DNA from 3 places in the Arthrobacter sp. PAMC25564 genome. Region 3 is predicted to be linked to each of the others. Evidence: riboswitches for the same ligand, from Rfam matches in the RefSeq annotation. Region 3 holds a riboswitch; each other region holds the start of a gene.
The links. A riboswitch is a leader RNA that binds a small molecule or an ion and turns the genes downstream of it on or off. The one in region 3 is predicted to bind thiamine pyrophosphate.
Positions count from the first base shown of each region.

Region 1 (3,386 bases), 760 kb from region 3:
TTTCGCTGATTCCGGGCTCCCTGGTGGTGGAGGTGGACCGCTCCACGTCCACGCTATACATCCATGGCATCAACGTCCGCAACGCCGGTGACGCGGCCAGGCTCCGTAAGGAGGTGCGGGACACCGAGGCCGGGCTGATCCGCATCATGGGGACCAAGGACGAACTAACCGCACTCAACCAGGAGGTGGGCCCATGATGCAGCTTGTCCTGACCGTAACCGCCGTCGTGCTGACCCTGGCCGCGGCGGGAGCGATCATCCGGATCGCGAGGGGACCCTCGCTGCTGGACCGGGTGCTCGCCGCGGATGTGCTGCTGGCGATTGTCGGGGCGGCGCTGTGCATCGACATGGCCGTGAACCGGCACCTCAACAACCTGATGCTGCTGGTGGCGATCTCCATCATCGGATTCGTCGGCTCGGTCACCGTGGCGCGGTTCGTGGCAGACCGGCGGGAGAACGTCCGTGAATCCTGAAACGCTCGCCGCCGGCACCATGACCGACGCCCTGATCGACGCGGTCTCGGCAGTCTTCATGGTGGTCGGCGCCCTGATGTCCCTCGCCGCAGCCATCGGACTGCTGCGCTTCCCCGACCTGATGAGCAGGATGCACGCCGCCACCAAGCCCCAGGTGCTCGGGCTGTTCCTGCTGCTCGCCGCGGTGGGACTGCAGCTGCGCACCTGGTGGGTCTGGCCGGTGCTGGTGGTGGCCTGGATCTTCCAACTGCTCACCGTCCCGGTGTCCGCCCACATGGTGGGCCGCGCCGGCTACCGCACCAAGCACCTGCGCCCGGAGCTGCTGAGCACCGACGAGCTGGAGGCCGTGGTGCAGCAGGCAGCCGGCAAGAGCGGTTTTACCGACGATGCCGGGCCGGTGGCGGAAGAGCGCTGACGGGCGGTGGTGGCCGGGTCCGGTCAGACGATGCGCTTAGACCAGGTCCTGGGTCTTGGCGAAGCGGGTGATCGCGCGCTGGGTGCCGCGGTTGGCGAGGACCTGGATGACGGCGCTGACAGATGCCGAGATCAGCGCGAACGTCAGGGCGGAGCGCAACGTCGTGGGAACGTCGTCGTCGTGACCCTTGGGCGGCTTGTTGCCGGTGGACTTTTCCCAGACGGTGTCCACGAGCTTGGTGCCGACAAAGCCGGCGAGGAGGCTGATGCCGGTGCCGAGTAGTTTGATGAAGATGTTCATTCTTCGGACTCCTTGCGGGAGGAAAGAGGGCTTCCCCTAGCCTAGCCTCCCCGGCCGGACCGTCCAGACCGGCTGAAATCAGGCCTCCAGGGTGTAAACTGAGCAACGCCCACAAGGGCGATTTTAATACGACGTGATTTTAAGACGACAGGGGAGCGCCGCCGTCGGGCCCCACTGGAGAAATCCAGGGGAACCACAGGTGGGCGCTGAGAGTGCGGACAGCCGCAGACCCTCGAACCTGATCCGGTTAGTACCGGCGCAAGGGAGTCGAGTTCTCAGAGTGACCGGTGCGGCGGCGGAAGCCGCGGCCCGCCGGAGCACTCTCCCCTCCTGTTCCTCAGGAGGACGACATGACTGGTATTTCTGCAAAGCTGACACTTCCCGGACGCGGCTACAGCTGGCGTGTTGTGGACATCGTAGTGGCCGCGTTGATCGCGGTTGCCGGCGGCGTGATTTTCTGGGCCTGGGATCAGGGCGCCAACCTGATTTCCGCACCGGTCAACGCGCTCTACCCGCCCCTGACCGGGCTCTACGCCGGCGGCTGGATGATCCCGGCGGTCCTGGGCATGCTGATCGTCCGCAAGCCGGGTGCCGCGCTGTTCTGTGAAACCGTGGCAGCCACCGGTGAGCTGATCATGGGCTCCCAGTACGGCACCACGGTGCTGATTTCCGGTGTCCTCCAGGGCCTCGGAGCGGAACTGGTGTTCGCCGCGCTCGTGTACAGGAAGTTCAACCTGCCGGTGTCCCTGCTGGCCGGCGCCGGCGCGGGCCTGTTCTGCGGCCTGAACGATTCCTTCCTGCCGTGGGGCTGGAACATCGCCTACGCCGCCGGCGACAAGCTCGCGTACATCATCTTCACCGCGATCTCCGGCGCCGTAATCGCCGGCGCCCTGTCCTGGCTCGCCACCCGAGGCCTGGCCAGGACGGGGGTGCTGAGCTCCTTCGCCTCCCGGAAGGCTGCCACGGAGCCCGTCTACTCCTGACGGCTGCGACTGCTGCCCTACTGACTGTTCCCCTCGTGACAACGGATATCGACCCATGACACCCTCCGACGGCGTCCGCCCGGCGGCCATCACGGCCCGCGGCTGGGGCTGGCGGCACGCCGGCCGGCCCCGCCCCGCGGTCAACGGGCTGGACCTGGACATCCGACCCGGCGAACGGGTACTGCTCCTGGGTCCTTCCGGCGCCGGCAAGTCCACCCTGCTCCATGCCCTGGCGGGGGTACTAGGCGACAGCACCTCCGGCGCCGGCGCTGCCGGCTCCCCGGGCGGTGCCGAGGACTCCGACGAAACCGGAAGCCTCCTGGTCGACGGCGCCCCGCCGCGCGCACAGCGCGGCCGGGCCGGTCTGGTCCAGCAGGACCCGGAGACCCAGGTGGTGCTGTCGCGGCTCGGCGACGACGTCGCGTTCGGGGCGGAAAATCTCTCTGTGCCGCCGGCGGAAATCTGGCGGCGGGTCCAGGAAGCACTCGACGACGTCGGGCTGGCCCGGCTGCCTCTGGACCATCCGACGGCGGCCCTCTCCGGCGGCCAGAAGCAACGCCTCGCGCTCGCCGGCATCCTGGCGATGCGTCCGGGCCTGCTCCTGCTCGACGAACCCACCGCCAACCTGGACCCGGCCGGCGTCCTGGAGGTCCGCGACGCCGTGGGCCGCTGCCTGGACAAGACCGGGGCCACCCTGGTGGTCGTGGAGCACCGGGTTGCCGTGTGGAAAGACCTCGTGGACCGGATCGTGGTGCTGCAGCCCGGATCCCCCACGGAGCCCGCGGTGCTGATCGATGGACCACCGGACCAGGTCCTGGTGCAGGCACGGGACATGCTCATTTCCGCCGGCGTCTGGGTGCCGGGACATGTGCCGCAGACCCGGGGACGCGGCACTGCCGGCCGTTCCGGCGTTTCCTCCGACGCCGGCACGCTCCTGCTGGCCGCGGAAGAGCTTGCCGTGTCCCGCGAACGGCCGCGCCGGGCCGGCCTGCGCGGGGGCTTCCGCGCCATCCCCCCACGTCCGGTCCAGTCCGGCATCACGGCCCAGGTCCGGGCCGGGGAGGCGCTGACCATCACCGGTCCGAACGGTTCGGGGAAATCCACCTTCGCCCTGACCCTGGCCGGCCTGCTCGCGCCGGTCTCCGGCGCGGTGTCCGCCACCCTGGCGCTCAGCGCCGGGGCCGGCCTCGATCCCTACAAATGGAAGGCCGAGCAG
Region 1 covers NZ_CP039290.1:971,562-974,947, forward strand. Annotated here, with positions in the region: gene E5206_RS04370 (Na+/H+ antiporter subunit E) at 1-197, shown strand, start outside; gene E5206_RS04375 (monovalent cation/H+ antiporter complex subunit F) at 194-472, shown strand; gene mnhG (monovalent cation/H(+) antiporter subunit G) at 492-887, shown strand; gene E5206_RS04385 (DUF4235 domain-containing protein) at 924-1,187, opposite strand; TPP riboswitch at 1,327-1,470, shown strand; gene E5206_RS04390 (ECF transporter S component) at 1,538-2,170, shown strand; gene E5206_RS04395 (ABC transporter ATP-binding protein) at 2,226-3,386, shown strand, end outside.
Region 1: linked by a shared signal. The riboswitch ahead of E5206_RS04390 (ECF transporter S component) and the one ahead of thiO (glycine oxidase ThiO) in region 3 are both predicted to bind thiamine pyrophosphate.

Region 2 (3,386 bases), 540 kb from region 3:
GGCGGCAACCTTGAGGAAACCGTCACCAAGAACAACCTGGAGGCGGCCGAGGAAGTCGTCCGGCAGCTCCGGCTCCGGGACATCGGCGGCATCATCGTGATCGACTTCATCGACATGGTGCTCGAATCCAACCGCGACCTGGTCCTGCGCCGCATGGTGGAGTGCCTGGGCCGGGACCGGACCAAGCACCAGGTGGCCGAGGTGACCTCGCTGGGGCTCGTGCAGATGACCCGTAAGCGGATGGGCACCGGGCTGCTCGAGGTCTTCGGCGAACAGTGCGAGGCCTGCGCCGGCCGCGGCATCGTCACGCACGACGAGCCGGTCGAGCACCGCCGGGCCAACACCGTCGCCGCCGAACACTACGTGCCGCGGACCGAATCCCAGCCCGCGGCCGTCCGGACCGAGCGCAAGGGCCGCCGCCGCGGAAAGGGCGGACAGGCCCTGGAGGGCGCCCCGACGGCTGCGCCAGCGCACGCCGAGCCCACCGAGGCAGAGCGCCACGCCAAGGCGGAGGCAACGCGTGCCGCCCTGGCCAACATCGCCGCCGCTGCGCACGCCGCCCACCTGCACGATGGGGAGACGGCCGCCGAGGCCGGAACCCGCCGGGCCGACGCCGCGGCCCGCCAGGCCGCGGTCCAGGCGGCCCTCGAGCTGGCCGAGAAGGAAGATGCTGCGTCGGGACGTCCCGCCGCCGTGCTGACTTTCGGCGGCGAGCAGGTTGCCCTGCCGTTCGTGGAGCACACCGAGGAGGCGCCGGCTCCGGCACTCACGCTGGATCTGCTGAATGAGGCCTTCGCCCAGCTGGGCGAAGAAGCCCAGGTTGAGGAAGACCAGGCTCCGGCAGCCGTGTCCCGGCCTGCGGTCTCCAGGCCCGCGCCGGCAGCGGAAGGCACCACGCCCCGCGCCCGCCGCGGACGCCGGAACCGGAGCGCCAGCCGCGCCCAGGGGGCAGCCAACGCGACGTCCGTTGAACACCACGAGGCACTTGAACACCGCGAGGCAACCCGGCCGGCCGCAGCCGTCCATGAGGCCAAGGCTCCGGCCACGCCGGCGGCCAAGCCCGCCGCAGCGAACGAGCCGATCATCCTCGGCGTCGGTGTGCCGGCGTCGGAGCTGTAGCACTCCGGTACTGCCTGGGACCGCGGGTGCGGCCCGGGGCCGGCGTAGCAATACGCCGGTTCCGGGCCGCACCCGCGGGTTCGTTAAGGGAATAAGGCTAGGCTGGAGGACTGACACGGGGTGCCGCGCATCGGGCCGGCTGAGATCCAGACCCGTTGAACCTGTCCGGTTAACACCGGCGAAGGGATGTCTGTTTTGTCCTTTTCAAGCCTTCCGTCTGCGTTTCTTCCTTACCCGCCGCTTGCCGCTACGCAGCCCCGGATTCCGCGGGTGCTGGCCATCGCCGGCTCCGACCCCTCCGGCGGAGCGGGGATCCAGGCCGACCTGAAAAGCATCGCCGCGAACGGCGGCTACGGGATGGCGGCCATCACCGCCCTGACGGCACAGAACACCCGGGGAGTCCGGGCCGTGCACGTGCCCCCGGCCGAATTCCTCACCGCGCAGCTGGACGCGATCAGCGAGGACATCATGATCGACGCCGTCAAGATCGGCATGCTGGGGGACGCGGCCGTGATCGACGCCGTCCGCGGCTGGCTCGAAAAGGTCCGCCCCGGCGTGGTGGTGCTTGATCCGGTGATGGTGGCCACGAGCGGGGACCGGCTCCTGGCGGAGTCCGCCGCGGCCGCCCTGCAGGCCCTGCTGCCACTGGCTGACCTGATCACGCCGAACCTCGCCGAGCTGGCCATCCTGCTCCAGGAGCCCGTCGCCGCGGACTGGGCCGCGGCCCTGGAACAGGGAAAACGGCTGGCCGCACTGGCCGGCACCACCGTGCTGGTCAAGGGCGGACACCTGAAGGACGGCGGCGCCGACGGCGGAGGCTGCCCGGACGCGCTCGTCAACACCGGGGGACTGCTGGGGCACGAGACCGTCGTGGTGCCCGGCGAACGCGTAGCCACCCGCAACAGCCACGGCACCGGCTGTTCGCTGTCCTCGGCGATGGCCACCGTATATGCCCGGGTGGGGGACTGGGAGGCCGCCCTCCGGGAGGTCAAGCCCTGGCTGCAGGGCGCCCTGCGGGAGGCGGGGAGCCTCGACGTCGGATCCGGCAACGGCCCCGTCCACCACTTCCACCACCTCCAGCATCTCAGCCAGGATCATGGCAGCACAGCCCGGGCCCACGGCCCGGCCCCGGCAGAAGGCGAGTTCGCCGTGGCACTGCGGGAAGGTGCGGCCGCAGACCTGGCCACGATTTTCGGCCTGGACTTCATCCGGGGCCTGGCCGACGGCACGCTGCCCGAGCACGAGTTCGCCTACTACCTCGCGCAGGACGCCATCTACCTCAACGGCTACTCCCGGGTCCTGGCCCGCGCGGCCGCCCTCGCGCCGTCGGAGGCCGAACAGCTGTTCTGGGCCCGCTCCGCGCAGAATTGCCTCGAGGTCGAATCCGAGCTGCACCGGACCTGGCTCAGCACCCGCCCGACCGACGCGCACCTGGGTCCCGTCACCAAGTCCTATGTGGACCACCTGCTCGCTGCCTCGGTCGCAGGCAGCTACGGGGTGCTGGTGGCCGCGGCCCTGCCGTGCTTCTGGCTCTACGCCGAGGTCGGGGCCACGCTGCACGGGGAGTTCCTCGCGGCCGGCGCCCCGCCGGAGCACCCCTACGCGGACTGGCTGCGGACCTACGCCGACGAGGAGTTTGCCGCCGCGACCCGGCAGGCGATCGCCTTCACCGATGCGGCAGCGCGGTCCGCCTCGGAAAGCGAACGGAATGCCATGGTGCTGGCCTTCCGGCAGTCGGCGCGCTATGAAGTCGATTTCTTCGACGCGCCGAGGCTGCACTCTTGACCTGACCGGCCCCGCATTGCCTGTACGATAGTCGGGCACGGTTCCGGATATTATCGCGGTACCACGTGGTCACTGCCGCGTGGCGCCTATCACGAACTATCCACCGGAACCAGCCTCATTTGCGGCCGAAGGCAAAATTAGCGTAGTCTAGATCTTCGGTGCTTACGCCAACACTTGGGTTATGACCTTGAGGACACTTCATTCGATACCGAATGGAATTGTCCACGGGATAGCTCATGGGTTCCCCCGGGGAACCCACCGGCGTAGAGGCACAGCGTGAGCCGGACCAAATAACTTGGACCCAGGTTCCGCACGCAAATCTAGTAATAAACGTCGAGAGAAGTGAGTTCCACAGTGGTGTACGCGATTGTCCGCGCAGGCGGCCGCCAAGAGAAGGTTTCCGTTGGAGACTTCGTTACCCTGAACCGCGTCCCCGGTGGAGCCGGCAGCACCTTTGAGCTGCCCGCACTGCTCCTGGTAGA
Region 2 covers NZ_CP039290.1:2,278,539-2,281,924, forward strand. Annotated here, with positions in the region: gene E5206_RS10590 (Rne/Rng family ribonuclease) at 1-1,119, shown strand, start outside; TPP riboswitch at 1,226-1,323, shown strand; gene E5206_RS10595 (bifunctional hydroxymethylpyrimidine kinase/phosphomethylpyrimidine kinase) at 1,306-2,904, shown strand; gene rplU (50S ribosomal protein L21) at 3,259-3,386, shown strand, end outside.
Region 2: linked by a shared signal. The riboswitch ahead of E5206_RS10595 (bifunctional hydroxymethylpyrimidine kinase/phosphomethylpyrimidine kinase) and the one ahead of thiO (glycine oxidase ThiO) in region 3 are both predicted to bind thiamine pyrophosphate.

Region 3 (3,386 bases):
CACCGGTGTCGGTGCCGGGGGTGGGCCGGCGGTCCGCTGCGGCCGGTCCTGCGAATGCGGTTTCCTTCATGCTGTTCATCCTCCCTGTACTGCCGTGACGAGTTCGACGTCGTCGCCCTCGGCCAGCGCGGTGCCGTGCCACTGGCTGCGCGGCACCACCTCTGAATTGCGGGCCACGGCGACGCCGAGCTTCCGGCCGTCTGCTGACTGGCCGTTCGGGGCGAGCGTCCGGCCGGTTAGCTGGCTGACCAGCGTGCCGACGGAGGCGCCGTCGGCGACGGCGTGGTCCGCTCCGTTCAATCTGATGTTCATACTGTTTCCTTGGCTTCCTTGGTTTCCTTGGTTCCCTGGCTGCGGTCAGTTTCCTGGCGGTGGTGAAGCTCCGGGGCGGGGAGGCGGGAGAAACGGCCGGGACGGAATCCCGCCCAGCGGGGGTGGGCCGTTCCGTCCAGCAGCTGCCGGCAGATCGCCGCGGCCACCGGGGTGAGCAGGACGCCGTGCCGGAAGAAGCCGGTGGCAATGATCAGGCCGGGGATTTCCTCCCCGTCATCGCTCCCGGCGAGCGCCACGCGGCCCAGCAGCGGCGCGTTGTCCGGCGTGCCGGGGCGCGCCCGGGCTGTGGCTTCCAGCAGTTCCAGCTCGGCCACGGCGGGCAGCAACTGCTGGGCGTCCCGGAGCAGCTGGTAGACGCCGCCGGCGGAGACCGCGGACGGGTCCGAAGGGGCGTCTTCGCGCTGGGTCGCCCCGATCACCACGGTGCCGTCCTGCCGCGGGACGATGTACACGGGAACCCCGCGGACCAGGCCCCGCAGGGTGGCGGTGAGCAGCGGCCGCAGCCGGTCGGGTACACGGAGCCGGAGGATGTCCCCGTAGACCGGCCGCAGCGGCAGCGCGAGGCCGGCCGGGAGGCCGCCGAGCTCCGCCGCGCCGAGCCCGTTCGCCACAATGGTTTCCTTCGCCTGGACGGCGCCGCCGCCGGCGAGGCTGACCCCGGCCACACGCCCGTCCTCCCACAGCAGGCCGGCGGCGCGCCGGGCAACGGCACGGCTTCGGCTGTCCGCCGCGAGCAGGACGGAAATCCGGGCGACGAGCCTGCGGGGATCCACCTGGTGGTCGGAGGGAATGTCGAAGGCGCAGGAGATCCCGGGGCTCAGCAGCGGTTCCCGGCCGCGCGCCTCACGAACGCCCAGGGGCTCCACAATGAGGCCTGAAGCCTGCTGGACGGCCCGGAGGTCGGCGAGCGCCCGGCGGTCGGCGGCGTCAAACCCGACGGCGAGGGTCGGCGTCGTGAGGTAACCGGTTCCGTTGTCCGGCGTCCCTTTGTCCGTTCCGGCTGCCGGAGCGTTGTCTGTTGCGTTGTCCAGCCCTGCCGCGAAGGCCGGCCACAGGCGCGACGATTCGATCATGAGCTCCAGGAGCGCCTCCTCCTGGTAGTGCAGCTCGCTGACGGGGGCGAGCATGCCCGCGGCGGCCCAGCTGGCCCCGCTGCCCGGGGCGTCGTCAATCAGTGCGACGGACCGGCCCGAACGGATGGCCTCCCAGGCGATGCCATGGCCGATCACCCCGCCGCCGATCACCGCTACGTCGTAACAAACGCCAGACGCTGCGTCATCATTCGCCGCGTCACGGTCGGTTCGTGTGTCCATGAAGGAATCCTTCCCTACGCCGGTACTAACCGGATCAGGTCAAGCGGTCGGCTCCAACGCCCTCTCAGCCCTGCAGCGTCGAACGCCAGAGGCGCACGAGGCTGCAGCGGGCTCCCGCGGTATGGGCCCAGTTTAGAGGAACTAGGCTGGTGTCATGAGCCAGGATGCCCTCCACACCACCGCCCGCCTGTACCTGTGCACCGATGCCCGCAAGGACCGCGGCGACTTCGAGGACTTCGTAGACGCGGCCTTCGCCGGCGGCGTGGACATCATCCAGCTGCGCGACAAGACCCTGGAGGCGGCCGAGGAGCTCGAACTCCTCGAGGTCCTGCACGCGGCCGCCCACCGCCACGGCCGGCTGTGGGCCGTCAATGACCGGGCGGACATTGCCTCGCTGTCTGCGGCGCCGGTGTTCCACATCGGCCAGAAGGACATCCCGCCCGAGGCGGCGAGGACCTTCCTGGGCAAGGACACCGTGATCGGGCTGTCCACCCACAGCCCGGAACAGATCGATGCCGCGATTGCTGCCTCGCCGGGGCGCAGCGGACTGGACTATTTCTGCGTGGGACCCGTCTGGGCCACCCCGACCAAACCTGGCCGCGCCGCCGTCGGGCTCGACCTGGTCCGCTACGCCGCGCAGGCCATCCGGACCGCGGGGACCGGCAAAGCCGACGGCCGGATCGAGGACGTGTTGCCGTGGTTCGCGATCGGCGGGATCGATCTTGGCAATGTGGAGCAGGTCCTCGAGGCCGGCGCGCAGAGGATCGTTGTGGTCCGGGCCATTACCGACGCCGATGACCCTGCCGGCGCCGCGCGCGCCCTGCTCGCAGCCCTGGACGCCGCGGAAGCCTGAGCGACAGCCGGCGGCTTGCGGCGGTTGACCGGACCGCCGGCTCAGCCGCTCAGCCCCAACTGCGTCATCCGGCGGGAGTGGTTGGCCGCGAGTTCGGCCAACAGTCCGCTGACCACTTCCCTGGAGCGGGCCTCGTCCGCCCCGATCAGGCCGGGGAGGAACGCGTGCTCGAAGCTCACCCGCTGCGCCTGGGTCAGGGCCTCGCCCAGCAGCCGCCGCGCCCACAGGGACAGCCGTGAGGCCAGCCGCGGGTCCGCCGCAAGGGCGGTCCTGAGCAGTTCCCGCAGGACCGTGGTGGCTTCTTCGTCCGATTGGATCCGCTCGACCAGTTCCCGGGTTCCGGCGTCGACATAGCGGGAAACGGCACGGTAAAAATCGCCGGAGACCGTGTCGATCACATACGCCTTCATGAGCGACTCGTACCAGTCCGCCGGGCGCGTGCGTTCGTGGAAGTGGTCCACGGAGGGCTGGAAGGGAAGCATCGCGGCCTCGGCGTCGAGGCCCGATTCCTCAAGCCTGGCGCGGACCAGTTCGTAGTGCTGGAATTCGATCACGGCGATCCGGCCGAGCACCGCACGGTCGTGCAGGGTGGGCGAATAGCGGGCGTCGGAGGAGAGCCGCTCGAAGGCCGAAAGCTCGCCATAGGCCATCACGCCGAGCAGATCCATCAGGACGCTGTTGTAGCGGGCAGGACCGGCCGGGGATGCGCTCATGGTCCAAGACTAATGGCGCAAATCGAGCTAATCTGATTTTCGTGTCCCATCATCGCCTGACCCCCAGCATGCGCCAACAAAAGAACCAACTTTCCACGGCGCTGAATGCGCTGCGCACCACGCTGGAGCTGCCGGGACCGTTCCCCGAGGATGCGCTCCGGGACGCCAGGGAGG
Region 3 covers NZ_CP039290.1:1,734,526-1,737,911, reverse strand. Annotated here, with positions in the region: gene thiS (sulfur carrier protein ThiS) at 76-312, opposite strand; gene thiO (glycine oxidase ThiO) at 309-1,646, opposite strand; TPP riboswitch at 1,641-1,774, opposite strand; gene thiE (thiamine phosphate synthase) at 1,801-2,499, shown strand; gene E5206_RS07965 (ferritin-like fold-containing protein) at 2,541-3,212, opposite strand; gene E5206_RS07960 (RNB domain-containing ribonuclease) at 3,254-3,386, shown strand, end outside.